2 regions of the Shewanella sp. MTB7 genome follow, and region 2 is predicted to be linked to the other one. Evidence: riboswitches for the same ligand, from Rfam matches in the RefSeq annotation. Region 2 holds a riboswitch; the other holds the start of a gene.
The links. A riboswitch is a leader RNA that binds a small molecule or an ion and turns the genes downstream of it on or off. The one in region 2 is predicted to bind lysine.
Positions count from the first base shown of each region.

Region 1 (7,346 bases), 850 kb from region 2:
GGGGCGATTGATAACACACGTGATGAGGTGAGACACTTACTGTCTAAATTGAATTAGTTTTGTTTGATTCTAAATAGAAAAGCACCAAGATGTATTAATGCTCAGTGCTCCTCTAAATTCGAAACTAATGTTCACGCCTTAGGCTAGTCCCACAAGAATTCGCGGAAATGTTTACGGCAAACTGACTCATAGCTCTCGTTACCACCAATCGCGACCTGCTCACCTTCACGCATAGGCTTACCTTCGCCATCGAGACGAACCACCATATTTGCTTTTCGGCCACAATGGCAGATGGTTTTAAGCTCGACAAGTTTATCCGACCAAGCTAAAAGGTATTGGCTACCGGTAAAGAGCTCACCCTGAAAATCGGTTTTAAGGCCATAACAGAGCACTGGGATATCTAAAATATCCACCACATAGGTTAACTGTTTAACCTGTTCCTTACTAAGAAACTGTGCTTCATCAATCAATATGCAATGCATGCGCTGTTCTTTATGAACGTCACCAATCATGGTCGCTAGATTATCTGCACTACCAAATACTTGTGCATCGGTTTCGATACCAATTCTTGATGCGACTTTACCCACTCCATATCTGTCATCGATGGATGCCGTCATCACTAAGGTATTCATACCGCGTTCGCGATAGTTATAAGAGGACTGCAATAAAGAGGTCGATTTACCCGCATTCATGGCTGAGTAGTAAAAATAAAGTTGCGCCAAACCTGTATTCCTTAATTAAATAATGCCCACTAGTTTATCACTATACTCACCATTCATCGAATCCAATTTATAAGGCTTACATCCTTGATTGCATAAACAGAATAACCTGACTATTTATGTGGTAATTCAGTTAACTTTAAGGAATCATTGATAATTTAGTTATACAATAATAATTAAAGGTAGTTACATAAGCATGCAAAAAACATTACTAGCCGCAGCGATAAGTGCAACATTACTGCTTGTCGGTTGTTCAGGTACTGATACATTAAACGAAAATACCACCAGTATGGTCCAAGTTCAGAACCCGCTATTTGTGTCTAGCACACTCCAATATCAAGCACCTGACTTTAATCTTATTCGCGATGAGCATTTTAAACCGGCATTACTACAAGGGATCGTTGAGCATTATCAGCAAATTTTAACGATAGCCAATAACCCAACAGCCGCTACATTTGATAATACAATCGTCGCGATGGAAAAGAGTGGTGAACTGCTCGATCGAACCTCAACAATCTTCTACAACTTAGCCAGTTCCAACAGCAATCCCACGCTAAGGGCACTTCAAGGTGAGATGGCACCTAAGATGGCGGCTCACTCAGATAATATCAATCTAAACCCAGCGCTGTTTAAACGAATAGAAACCATTTATAACACCCGTGCTAAGCTTTCTCTATCACCTGAAGCAAACCGCTTAGTTGAGAAATACCATCAGCGCTTTATCATGGCGGGTGCAAAATTAAATGACAGCGAAAAAAAAGCAATACGCGCCCTCAACGAAGAGCAATCAACACTAACAAATGAGTTTGCTCAGCGCTTAATGAGACTAAGCAAAGAGATTGCCCTTATTGTAGAAGACAAGAGCAAACTGGCTGGCCTATCACAAAATGCGATACGTTCAGCGGCATCCGATGCCAAAGCCAATGGTCATGAAGGCAAGTACCAACTCAACATCACCAATACCACTCGTCAGCCAGTACTCACCCAACTCGATAATCGCGAGTTGCGTCAACAAGTATGGGAAGCCTCTTCAAACAGAGGATTAAGCGGTGAGAATGAAACCGCATCTCTGGTGTCGCGTCTGGCACAACTCAGAGCCGAACGAGCCAAACTGCTTGGCTACAAAAGCTGGTCCGATTATCGCTTAACGCCACAAATGGCCAAAACGCCACAAGCTGTCTATCAGATGTTTGGCTCTATGGTTCCAGCCGTTATAGCTAACACCCAGAAAGAAGCTGATGATATCCAAGCTATGATCAACAAAACCGGTGGTAATTTTGAACTCGCGCCCTGGGATTGGGCTTATTATGCCGAGCTGGTTCGTAAAGATAAGTATGACTTAGATGAAGCCTCGATTAAGCCCTATTTTGAATTTAATCGTGTACTCGAAGACGGGGTATTCTATACCCTTGAGAAGCTTTACGGCGTGACGTTAACACTCCGCCCAGATCTACCTGTGTACCATGAAGATGTCAAAGCCTATGAGATGTTCGACAGTGATGGCACTAGCATGGCTATCTTCTACTCAGATCACTTCGCACGCGAAGGCAAACGCGGCGGTGCTTGGATGAGCTCCTTTGTCACTCAATCTACGCTATTAAACAATAAGCCAGTTGTAGTCAACGTGATGAACATCAAAAAGGCACCAGATGGCAAGCCTACCTTTGTTAGCTATGATGAAGTAACCACCATGTTCCATGAGATGGGTCATGGTACCCATGGCATGTTCTCTACCGTCACCTACCCTAGTCTCTCTGGAACCGCGGTCTCAAGGGATTTTGTTGAATTTCCATCGACATTTGAAGAAGATTGGGCTGCTCACCCTCAAGTACTTGAAAATTATGCTAAGCATTATGAAACTGGTGAAGCAATACCAAAAGCACTGCTAGATAAGCTACTAAAATCACGCAGCTTTAACCAAGGCTTCGACACTCTGGAATATATGTCTGCCGCCCTACTCGACTTAGAGTGGCACTCTCTTAAAGCGGATATGCCACTGCAAGATGTTGCTACATTTGAGGCGGCTGCACTTAAGAAACACGGAGTGGACTTACCGGCAGTGCCACCTCGTTATAGATCTACCTATTTTGCTCACGCATTCCCTGGTGGATACTCGTCAAGCTATTATGCCTACATGTGGAGTGAGATCTTAGCAGCCGATGCCTATGCTTACGTGCAGACCCAAGGTGGGCTAAATCGCGAAATAGGCATGAAATATCGTAAAGCGATCCGAGAGGTAGGTAACAGTGTTGATCCTATGGATGCCTACAAGGCGTTCAGAGGTCAAGAGCCGACCACCGAAGCACTGCTTAAGCGCCGTGGTTTACAGACTAACTAATCTATTACATCAGACACAAAATAAATATATCCATGACCTCCATGGTCTTAAGCGTTCCATACGCTTCAAAGACATTTCCCATATCCCTATGGGTCAGTGGAGGAAATGTCTTAAAGATGTCGGGAACATCTAAGACCCATGGAAATAAGCATAAGTGTTCTGACCTCCAGGGATGGAGGAAATGCCAATAAATGTCAGGAACATTTGTGGCCGGACACAAAAAAGCCGCTCATCGAGCGGCTTTCTTTTTTACGACTTAATCTGAAGTGATACTAATCTGTATTCGATTATACCGCTCTGCGATTAACCTTAATCTTAAGCGCTATAACAGTGAGTACGAGCAACACGCTACAGGTAACAAAACCAGCAAGTACTGACTCAGTAAACCCAAGAACGGTATAACCCACAAGGCTTATCACAGCCACAATCAAAGCATAAGGCAGCTGGGTCATTACATGGTCCATATGATGACAGTTAGCACCAGTTGACGACAGGATAGTGGTGTCTGAGATAGGTGAACAATGGTCGCCAAATACCGCTCCAGCAAGTACAGATGCGAGCATAGGCAGCATCATGCTAGAGTGAGTGCCCATGGCCATATCGGCAGCAATAGGTAACATAATACCAAAGGTTCCCCAGCTTGTGCCTGTCGAGAAAGCCGTAAAACCAGCAAGCACAAACAGGACAGCAGGAAGCAGCGCAAACGGAATGTTGCCAGTTGCCAGGCTCGCCATATACTTACCTGTTTCCATATGACCAATCACACCCGCAATCGTCCAAGCGAATAGCAGAATATAGATGGCGGGTAACATAGAGCGCGCACCAGTGATGATGCCTTTGATGATGTATGACTTCTCTAATCCTTGGCTAATGACCAGAATTATGGTTGATACCAGACCAATCGCAGCACCAAAAAAGAGAGAGGAAGCCACATCGGTATTTTCAAAAGCACCGATAAGTGAAAACTCAGCACCTTTAGCAGCTAAGGCATCACTGCCACTAGACACCATAAAGTAGAAGGTCGCGGCAACTAGTACAGATATAGGCAGAAACAAGCCTAAAATCTTGCCATTATCCGCTTCCGGTAGATCTGAGTTCGCGCCAGGTGGTAGACCTTTAGACTCATCATACAGATGGCCTTTTTGTGCATTAAGTTCTTGTTGACGCATAGGGCCAATATCGAGACCCATAAAGGCAACACAAAACAGTAATAACAGAGCGAAGATAGCGTAGAAGTTCATCGGGATCATCTGAATAAACACACTCAGATGACCTGAATCGGTAAAACCATGGGCCGTTAAAATACCGCCAATCAAAGCGATAATATAAGCGCCCCAACTTGAAACGGGAGAGATCACACAGATAGGCGCCGCTGTTGAATCGAGCAGATAAGCCAATTTACAGCGAGAGATATAGTATCTGTCAGTCAGTGGTCTGGCGACACTACCAACGACCAAACTATTGAAGTAGTCATCAATAAAAACAACACAACCCAAGAACATGGTCAGCAACTTAGCATCACGCTTATTGCGGATCTTAGTTCTGGCCCAATCGGCAAACGCCTTGGCTGCGCCACTCACTGTAATAAGTGCTGTGATCATCCCCAGTAATACTAGAAAGCCTAATAGATACAGATTCCAGCTATTGAGACTTCCATCATCCCAAAAAAGACCTGTCACTTGTTTGGCTAGGTATTGTCCGGTATCGACGGCAGAAAAATCGGTGATCAGTACCGCCCCTAATATTATTCCAACACCTAAAGAGAGCAAAACGCGACGAGTCACAATTGCCAGCAAGATTGCAACCACAGGGGGCAGCAATGAAAGAGCCGAATCGGCGTAACTTAAAGTTGTCATTTATATATTTTCTTCGTTTAAGTACGAATGGAGGCCGACTGAACTGGTGGGATATTAACAATATATTCAAATAAATACTTGAATATATAGAGATCGGATACACCTGTCCTATCAGTAGCGCTCCATAGTAATACCATATGTTAAAAGGTATAAAATCTTCTTATCTTTAAGATAAGAAATACTATGACAGTGCTGCACCTATTCGATGGCAGCCCCAGCAGTAAGCCGTGATGTGCATTACTACTTCGGCATCAAATCCTTTCATGATAGATAAGCGGAATCACCCTGACTATCACTACTGATATTTAATGCACCTCTACTTCTCAGGACGTAATTTGAAGTGCCTTCAAATTACGTGAAGGTTATAAAAACATAAGCGGCTTTGGAGATTCTACCCCAAAGCCGCTTATTGTGACCAATATCACACTAATTTAATGAAAATTAAAACTAACGCTACCTTAATTTTACACCAAACAAACAATTGACGATGATTTAAACTAACTCAATTAGCTGAGGCACAGCCTCAAACAGATCAGCTTCCAAACCATAATCGGCGATCTGGAAAATTGGTGCTTCAGGATCTTTGTTAATCGCTACGATGACCTTTGAATCTTTCATTCCAGCCAAATGCTGAATAGCCCCAGAGATACCCACGGCGATATAGAGATCTGGCGCAACTATCTTACCGGTTTGACCAACCTGCAGATCATTGGGCACAAATCCGGCATCCACAGCGGCACGAGATGCACCTAAAGCACCACCTAGCTTATCAGCAAGCTGTTCGAGAATAGCGAAGTTCTCACCACTGCCGAGCCCACGACCACCCGAAACCACAATAGAAGCGGCGCCAAGTTCAGGACGCTCTGATTTAGTCAGACTTTGAGAGATAAACTGTGACAATGAATCTGCGACTTTCTCAATAGAAATCACAGTGGCAGCGCCATCGTTACCGACCGCATCAAATGCACTGGTACGAACCGTCATCACTTTCTTATCATCTAAACTCTGCACTGTAGCCAAAGCATTGCCCGCGTAGATTGGACGAACAAAGGTATCTGCGCTCACGACTTCAATCACTTCAGACAGCTGTGCAACATCTAATAGTGCCGATACTCTCGGTAATGTGTCTTTTCCTTGGCTAGAAGCCGCGGCAAGAATGTGCTCATAACCAGAAGCGATATCGATAATAAGTTCAGACAAGTTATCTGCTAAATGGTTAACATAGGCGGCATTATCTGCCACCAACACCTGCCTAACACCTGAAAGTTTCTGTGCGGCCTCAACCACAACACTGCAATCATGACCCGCGACTAAGATATCGACGTCACCACCAATCGCCTGAGCACAGGCAACCACTTTAGCTGTGTCCAGTTTTAAACTGGTATTATCATGTTCTGCTAATACTAAAATTGCCATTAGATCACCTTCGCTTCATTTTTCAACTTTTCAACCAGCTCTGCCACCGAAGCAACCATCACACCAGCCTGACGCTCAGACGGAGGTGATACTTTCACAATGTTTTGATGAGATTTCAAGCTAACGCCTAAATCTTCAATTGTCATCGTCTCAAGCGGCTTGCGTTTGGCCTTCATAATATTCGGAAGTTTGGCATAACGCGGCTCGTTCAAACGCAAATCAACGCTCACCACGGCTGGAAGAGGCATAGTGACAATCTGTGAGCCGCCATCTATCTCACGGGTAACCGATAAAGTATCCCCTTCAACGGTAACGACAGACGCAAATGTTGCCTGGGGCATCTTAGCCAGCGCCGCAAGCATCTGACCAGTTTGATTGTTATCACCGTCAATAGATTGCTTACCGAGTAAAATAAGTTGAGCCTGCTCTTTTTTCTGCACGCTATGAAGTAACTTAGCAATAGAGAGAGGAACGAGCTCTTCATCAGTTTCAATATGGATGCCTCGATCGGCACCAAGTGCCATCGCAGTTCGTAGCTGCTCTTGCGACGCTTTAGGCCCGACTGTAACCACAACCACTTCAGTCGCGATCCCAGCTTCTTTTAAACGAACCGCTTCTTCTACTGCGATCTCACAAAAAGGGTTAATCGCCATCTTCAAGTTTGCGGTATCAACACCAGTATTATCAGCGTTTACTCTGACTTTTACATTAGCATCGACGACGCGCTTAACAGGCACCAATACTTTCATAGGGCTTCCTTCTTACGTCATTTTTTTGCGAAGTTGTTATAGGTTATCACCTATAACTAAGTAGGTTTACTTTACGTGCTGTTAACGTTAACGTCAACATAGTTTCAAACGACCGTTTGTATTTTTTAAGATACGAGCATTATTAGTTACATTTTTGTTCATCTTAATAATAAAAAATACATATTTATGGCATATATCTGTATATTGACTGATTAAAATCAAATATTATTTGATCCTTGTTGTATAAATTCCTATTATTAGCTATCAA
Region 1 covers NZ_CP085636.1:4,178,028-4,185,373, forward strand. Annotated here, with positions in the region: gene HWQ47_RS18060 (hypothetical protein) at 1-57, shown strand, start outside; gene HWQ47_RS18065 (thymidine kinase) at 144-722, opposite strand; gene HWQ47_RS18070 (M3 family metallopeptidase) at 916-3,057, shown strand; gene HWQ47_RS18075 (Na+/H+ antiporter NhaC family protein) at 3,345-4,913, opposite strand; lysine riboswitch at 5,021-5,240, opposite strand; gene HWQ47_RS18080 (electron transfer flavoprotein subunit alpha/FixB family protein) at 5,406-6,329, opposite strand; gene HWQ47_RS18085 (electron transfer flavoprotein subunit beta/FixA family protein) at 6,329-7,078, opposite strand.
Region 1: linked by a shared signal. The riboswitch ahead of HWQ47_RS18075 (Na+/H+ antiporter NhaC family protein) and the one ahead of lysC (lysine-sensitive aspartokinase 3) in region 2 are both predicted to bind lysine.

Region 2 (7,346 bases):
TCCTCGTTATCACACCTTTTCAGTAGGTTGTCGATGGCAGAAAGTGGATTACAGAATAATAACAATAAAGCGCTAGGAAGTAATAATGACAACAAGATGGATCACTTCAGTCCTAATGGCGGTACCTATGCTATTTTCAACTCCTATATCAGCATCTCAATCAGTGAATACTCAGCTAAGCCAAGCTCAAGTCAATCAAGGCATTGTGGATAATGATACACAGGCATTGTTATCGGCTGCGGGTAAGACGCCTCTCTCGATTGAACGCATGTACGCCTCGCCTGCGCTGACTGGCACTAGTCCACGAGGATTGAAACTGTCTCCCGATGGCAAACGTGTGACCTATTTAGCGGGACGTAAAGACAACCAATATTTTTATGATCTGTGGCAGATGGATGTGGCCTCGGGCAAGCAATCAGTCTTGCTTGACGCCGATAAGTTGACCATAGGTGAACTCTCTGATGAGGAGAAGGCGAGACGTGAGCGCCAGCGTATATTTGGTGAAGGGATCATGGAGTATTTTTGGTCTGACGATAGCCAAGCATTGTTAATTCCTGCATCTGGTGTGCTGTATTACTATTCATTAAGCGATAATAAGGTGACATTACTGCCTACTGGTGAGGGATTTGCTACCGATGCGCGTCTTTCACCTAAAGGCAAGTTCGTCTCTTTTGTACGCGATCAAAATCTGTTTGTACTTAGCTTGGATGACATGAAGCTAACGGCGATGACGACAGATGGCGGCGGGGCGGTTAAAAATGCCATGGCCGAGTTTGTCGCTCAAGAAGAGATGGGCCGTATGACGGGGTATTGGTGGTCTCCGGATGAAACTGCGATCGCTTATACCCGTATCGATGAATCTGATGTTGAGCTAGTGACGCGCAATGAGATCTATGCCGATGGCATTAAGCTGACCGAGCAGCGTTATCCCTATGCGGGTAAGAATAATGTAAAAGTCGCTTTGGCTATCGTCAAACTCAGTGATAAAAAAGTGACTTGGGTTGATCTAGGCAAAGAACAAGATATCTATCTTCCGCGAGTAAAATGGTTACCCGATAGCAAGCGGTTATCGTATCAATGGCAGAGTCGGGATCAACAGACACTCGATCTACGAGTCGTCGATATCGATAACACCGACAATGCTAGAAATCTAGTTGAAGAGCGAAGTGAAGCTTGGATTAACCTCAATGACGACCTGTACTTCTTAAAGCTGCAAGATAGCTTTATCTGGGCCTCTGAGCGTGATGGCTTTAATCATCTCTATTTAATGGGCTTAGACGGCAAAACAACAAGTCAACTGACGTCGGGACTGTGGGTGGTTGATGGCGTTGAGTTTGTTGACGAGAAGGCGGGGTGGATCTATTTTACCGGCCGTAAAGATACCGTCGTAGAGCAACACCTTTACCGAGTGCCATTGGCTGGCGGTGAAGTTCAAGCTGTGAGCCAACGCCGTGGTATGCACGCTATTGTTTTTGCCGATAATCAGGCTGTGTATCTGGACTACTTCAGTAGTTTAGTACAACCACCACAAGTGAGTTTACATGGAGATAAGGGCCAACATTTAGCGTGGGTGGAGCAAAACAAGATAGACAAGAGCCATCCGCTAAATGAGTACCTAGGCCTATGGCAGGTGCCTGAGTTTGGCCAAATTAAGGCTGAGGATGGTCAAGCATTACAATATCGCCTGTTTAAACCAACCAATTTTAGTGAAGATAACAAGTATCCAGTTGTAGTGCGGGTCTATGGTGGTCCTCATGCTCAGCTTGTGGTGAACAGTTGGAGCGAGAGTGATTATTTTACCCAATACTTGCTGCAGCAGGGCTTTATGGTGTTTCAACTGGATAACCGAGGCTCGGCTCATCGAGGTACTCAGTTTGAACATGTGATCTATCAGCATCTTGGCGAAGCGGAAGTTAACGATCAAAAAGTCGGTGTCGATTATCTGAGAACGTTACCTTATGTGGACGGTAATAATATAGCACTTTATGGCCACAGCTATGGCGGTTATATGGCCTTGATGGGGCTGTTTAAAGCGCCTGATTATTTTAAGGCTGCGATATCTGGTGCACCGGTAACTGACTGGGCATTATATGATACTCACTATACCGAGCGTTATCTGAATCATCCTGAAAAGAATGCCAAAGGCTATGAAGCGAGCAGTGTGTTTCCCTATGTGAAGAGCTATCAATCGGGTCTGTTGATGTATCACGGCATGGCAGACGATAATGTATTGTTTGAGAACAGCACTAAGGTCTATAAAGCGCTTCAGGATGAAGGTAAATTATTTCAGATGATTGATTATCCAGGCTCTAAGCACTCGATGCGCGGCGAAAAAGTCAGAATTCATCTATATCGTTCGTTGGCAGATTTTTTAGAGAAGCAATTGAAAGAAAGTTCTAGGGGCTAGCTTCGAGGTACTAGTTAGAATCTAAGATACAAAGTAAATTTATATCCATCCATGGTAAATTTACATCAGTGTTCTGACCTCCAGGGATGGAGGAAATGCCAATAAATGTCAGGAACATTTATGGCCAGACACAAAAAAGCCAGTCGTTAGACTGGCTTCTTAAAGCAAAGATAAGCGCTAGCTTTACCGTTTATGCTTCTTCTAAATTACCGCAGAAACGGTAACCTTCACCGTGAATAGTTGCGATGATTTCAGGCGTATCAGGTAAGCTCTCAAAATGCTTACGGATACGACGGATGGTTACGTCTACAGTACGATCGTGTGGCTTAAGTTCACGGCCAGTCATCTTCATAAGAAGATCAGCACGACTTAAAATCTTACCTGGATTTTCAACAAAGTGCAGCATAGCGCGGAATTCGCTACGTGGCAGCTTGTATGATTCACCTTGTGGGCTAACCAAAGAACGACTGTTGATCTCTAAGCTCCAACCATTGAAGCGGTAGAACTCAACAGCACTTTTCTCTTCAGATTCATTACCAGTGCTATTAACGCGAGTTAATAGGTTACGGGCACGAATGGTGAGTTCACGTGGGTTGAATGGCTTAGTGATATAATCATCTGCGCCGATCTCAAGACCCAAAATTTTGTCAACTTCGTTATCTCGACCCGTTAGGAAAATCAGACCAATATTGTTAATTTCACGAAGTTCACGTGCTAACAAAAGACCATTTTTGCCAGGAAGATTAATATCCATAACGACTAAATTAATCTTATTTTCCTGCATGGCTTTATGCATTTCTGCGCCATCATTGGCTTCAGTTACCACATATCCTTCGGCCTCGAAAATACTTCTTAGCGTGTTTCGGGTAACGGCTTCATCTTCTACGATCAGAATGTGCGGGTTTTGCATATTAATTTACCTAATTTTGTTCAATTCTGTTTTAACCATGAGCATGCGTATAATACGTTATGCTCCAAGTCATCATCTTGATTTTACTGATCGAGTAAGTGCTTTCAAATCTGAATTGAAACTGAAACACACTTCCAAGATAGTTAAAGTATGCGCATCTTATTTAATAGAAACGCGAACTGTCTTCACTTCGATTAACAATAGGGGAGTTAAGTTCCCCAAGATATTAAACAAAATGAAGTAAAAATGTGAAATGCAGTCTAGCTCACATTTTGTACAGGAAATTGGTTAACTATTTGTTTGGTGTTAGATAGCAATCTAACAAAAAAGCATCCATTTTTTAGCTTTGTTCAAAGAACCAAGTGGGGCTATTGTACTCGTTTTAGGCATTTGTTAACAAATGAAATGTTAACAAATTTACTTGTGGATATGATCTTGGTCACATAATTTTATCTAACGTATTGATTCTATTGTAAGTGAAAAAAAATATTTATGTGACGTATGTCACGCCTATCGGAAGATTAATTTAGTTTGCTATAATATTTCGAATCTAATCGGGGGATATGATGCAAATGAACCAGTCTAATAATCTTCTTTGGCAGTGTTATCAAGACGTGGAATTTCTATTTTCTCAGCCACTTTCTTCTGATATATCCTTCGCCATAATCACCGCTCATAACCCGAAAGGGCAGATACTCACAAGCTGTCAAAATCGTCTTCTTGATAGAAAATTACAATATGAGATTGAACAATTAAGACAACCATATCGCGCTATGATGGGGACTTCATTAGACCGTAGCCATATGGAGAAAAGTTGGGCTGTATCTACTGATAAAAATTCTGCGATGATTTTAGGACGGAAATTCCAGCAAAATGCTATCTACTTTGTCGAGCATGATAAGTTACAGTTGATCCCTTGTCTTTTTTCACCGCCACAATATCAGGAGCAAATAATTGGCCATTTTTCCTCCAGAGTGAGTCTGGTTAATGAATTGCCAGATTTCGTCTAACGATGAGTTTGTCGACAATATGTTTTTTAATCGTTGACTTATTTACTCAAAATTTGATATTTTTTACTTTCCTCATTTTTACTGATTAACAATTGGTAGCAATGGGATACAGAAGAGGAGCGTTAACTAGGTAGTAAGTCTGAAAGGTCCAAACTTTGATGATGACTTATGAGGGAGGTTAACGCCGAGATATTGCAGTGTTTGGAATGACTCAATATTGGTCGAATGGGCTGAATCCCATAGATTGTCACCTTTTATTGGTGGAGAGCTTCTGGTGGTGATGTCTGTTTCCCTTCTATAGGATGCGTAATCTTTGCACCAGGCTCTTCGAACGTAGTGAGTTCGGAGCGTGATCATGTCAATTTTTAAAGTTAATTTTTCTTCTCAGTGTCTGCTTTGTCGTGGAGGCGCTTCATGTCCTTAAATGTGGCTAAATTTGGTGGTACCTCAGTTGCTGATTACTCAGCGATGAGTCGCTGTGCCGATATTGTTATTAATAATCCCAATACCCGAGTTGTGGTAGTTAGTGCGTCTAGTGGCGTGACAAACCTATTAGTTGAATTGACCCAAGAGCAAACAACTGATGATCGCAGAAGTCAGCTCATTAAAGACATTGCACATATTCAATATCAGATTTTAGCTGATCTCGGTAACTCCCAAGAGGTCGCCGCTCGTCTTGACGTCGTTTTAAGTCATATTTCGACCTTAAGTGAGTCCCTAAGCGCGAATAGAAGCAAAGCGACAATGGATGAGCTATTAGCCCAAGGAGAGCAATGTTCATCAGCACTGTTTGCGGCGGTACTGAGAGAAAAAGGTGAAGCGGCAATCGCATTTGATGTGAGACAGGTGATGCGCACTGACAGTCATTTTGGACGAGCTGAACCACAAATTGAAACCATTGCTGAGCTTACTGCTGCACATCTCGCTCCTTTATTGGTTTCACAACGAATCGTCACTCAAGGCTTTATTGGAGCTGACGAATTTGGCGCAACCACTACTTTAGGTCGAGGTGGTAGTGATTATTCTGCGGCGTTATTAGCTGAAGCTTTGAAAGCGACGTCGGTTGAGATTTGGACTGACGTGGCTGGCATCTATACCACGGATCCACGGCTTGCCCCTAAGGCATCCCCAATTCCTGAAATTAGCTTTAATGAAGCGGCAGAAATGGCAACTTTTGGTGCTAAAGTACTGCACCCTGCAACCATTTTGCCTGCAGTAAGACAAAGAATTCAAGTGTTTGTAGGATCGAGTTGGGAGCCTGAGCGTGGTGGTACCTGGATACGTCACCAGGTTGAAGACGCTCCGGTTTACAGAGCGGTCGCAGTGCGTCGAGATCAGACCTTACTCAACCTTCATAGCTTACAGATGTTGCATGCTCAAGGCTTTCTTGCCGAGACATTTGCCACGCTTGCTCGGCATAAAATCAGTGTCGATTTGATTACCACTTCGGAAGTTAACGTCGCACTCACTCTAGATAAAACCGGATCTGATTCAGCGGGCAATGGTTTACTGAGCGAATCTCTATTGCAAGAGTTGTCTCAGCATTGCAGGGTGAGAGTCGAGGATGGCTTGGCTTTGGTTGCCATTATCGGCAATAAAATCGCCTCGACGCCAGGTGTTTGTCGTCGTGTGTTTGAAGTGCTTGAGCCCCATAATGTCAGAATGATTTGCCAAGGGGCTAGCCCACATAATCTGTGTGTGCTAGTTGCAGAATCAGAAGCGGCTCAGGTCGTGAAAGCGCTACATAAGAACCTATTTGAGTAATAATTTCGAGACGGTTAAATAGTGAAGGATAGCAAATGCACATTTCCCAAGCGTCATTGAAAATTGGCGAGTTAGCAACTGGTCAAGACCTCACTTTGCCTATATTCAGTATGAAGGCTGAGAATGTCAGTGGACCAAGTGTCTATATTCAAGCAAATGTTCATGGCGCTGAAGTGCAGGGAAACGCGGTTATTTATCAGCTTATGCAGCTGTTAGAGAGCTATACCTTATGTGGCGACATAACCTTAGTGCCTTTGGCCAATCCTTTGGGGATAAATCAAAAAAGTGGTGAATTTACGCTGGGTAGATTTGATCCCATTACCGGCGTTAACTGGAATCGTGAATATCTGGATCATAAAATTGATATTGTTGCTTGGTATCGAGATAATCGCACATCATCTGATGATGAACTTATCACAGCCTTTAGGGCGATTTTACTTGAGTCGTGTCAGCAACGTTTAGGCAGCGAGTGGGGGATAACAACGGGTCATCAACAAGCGGTGATGCTGCAATCAATGGCCCATAAGGCCGATATCGTGATTGATCTGCATACTGGGCCTAAGTCCTGTAAACACCTCTACTGTCCTGAGTTTGATGCTGATGCAGCAAGTTACTTCTCTATTCCCTATACCTTATTGATCCCCAATGATTTTGGTGGCGCCATGGATGAATCTATTTTTTGCCCTTGGTGGACGCTCTGTGAGTATATGAAATCAGCAGGGCGAGATATGGATATTCCTGTTTCAGCATTTACTCTTGAACTGGGCTCCCAAGAGAATATTCATCTTGATGATGCCGCTATTGATGCAAAGGGTATTTTGGCTTATCTAAGTCATCGAGGGGTTATTGCTGAGAAGGTTAAACCGGCTAAGATGTCACGTTATGCTTGTTACCTAAAAGATTATAAAAAATACCATTCCCCCCTTGGTGGTATGGTGGAGTATTTGGCTGAAGTCGGGGAACCATTATCGGCAGGAAAACCTTTGGTGAATATTCTACGACTGGATCTTTATGGCAGTGATAAAGCCTTAACATCGCTAAAGTTGCAACAAGATTGCGTGCCCATATTACATTTTGCTTCAGCGTCTGTATATCAAGGAACAGAGCTTTATAAGGTGATGACGAATGTGTTCGAGATTTGATTGAAGTCGCTTAACGAGAAGACATGAATACCGCATAAATGTTACAGTTATGTTTGTTTTACATTGATTGTATCGACAGAACATAGGTGCTTTATGAATAAAACGATATTAAC
Region 2 covers NZ_CP085636.1:5,025,041-5,032,386, reverse strand. Annotated here, with positions in the region: gene HWQ47_RS21895 (S9 family peptidase) at 86-2,407, shown strand; gene arcA (two-component system response regulator ArcA) at 2,598-3,317, opposite strand; gene HWQ47_RS21885 (DUF3293 domain-containing protein) at 3,890-4,327, shown strand; lysine riboswitch at 4,432-4,606, shown strand; gene lysC (lysine-sensitive aspartokinase 3) at 4,742-6,091, shown strand; gene HWQ47_RS21875 (succinylglutamate desuccinylase/aspartoacylase family protein) at 6,127-7,233, shown strand; gene HWQ47_RS21870 (hypothetical protein) at 7,327-7,346, shown strand, end outside.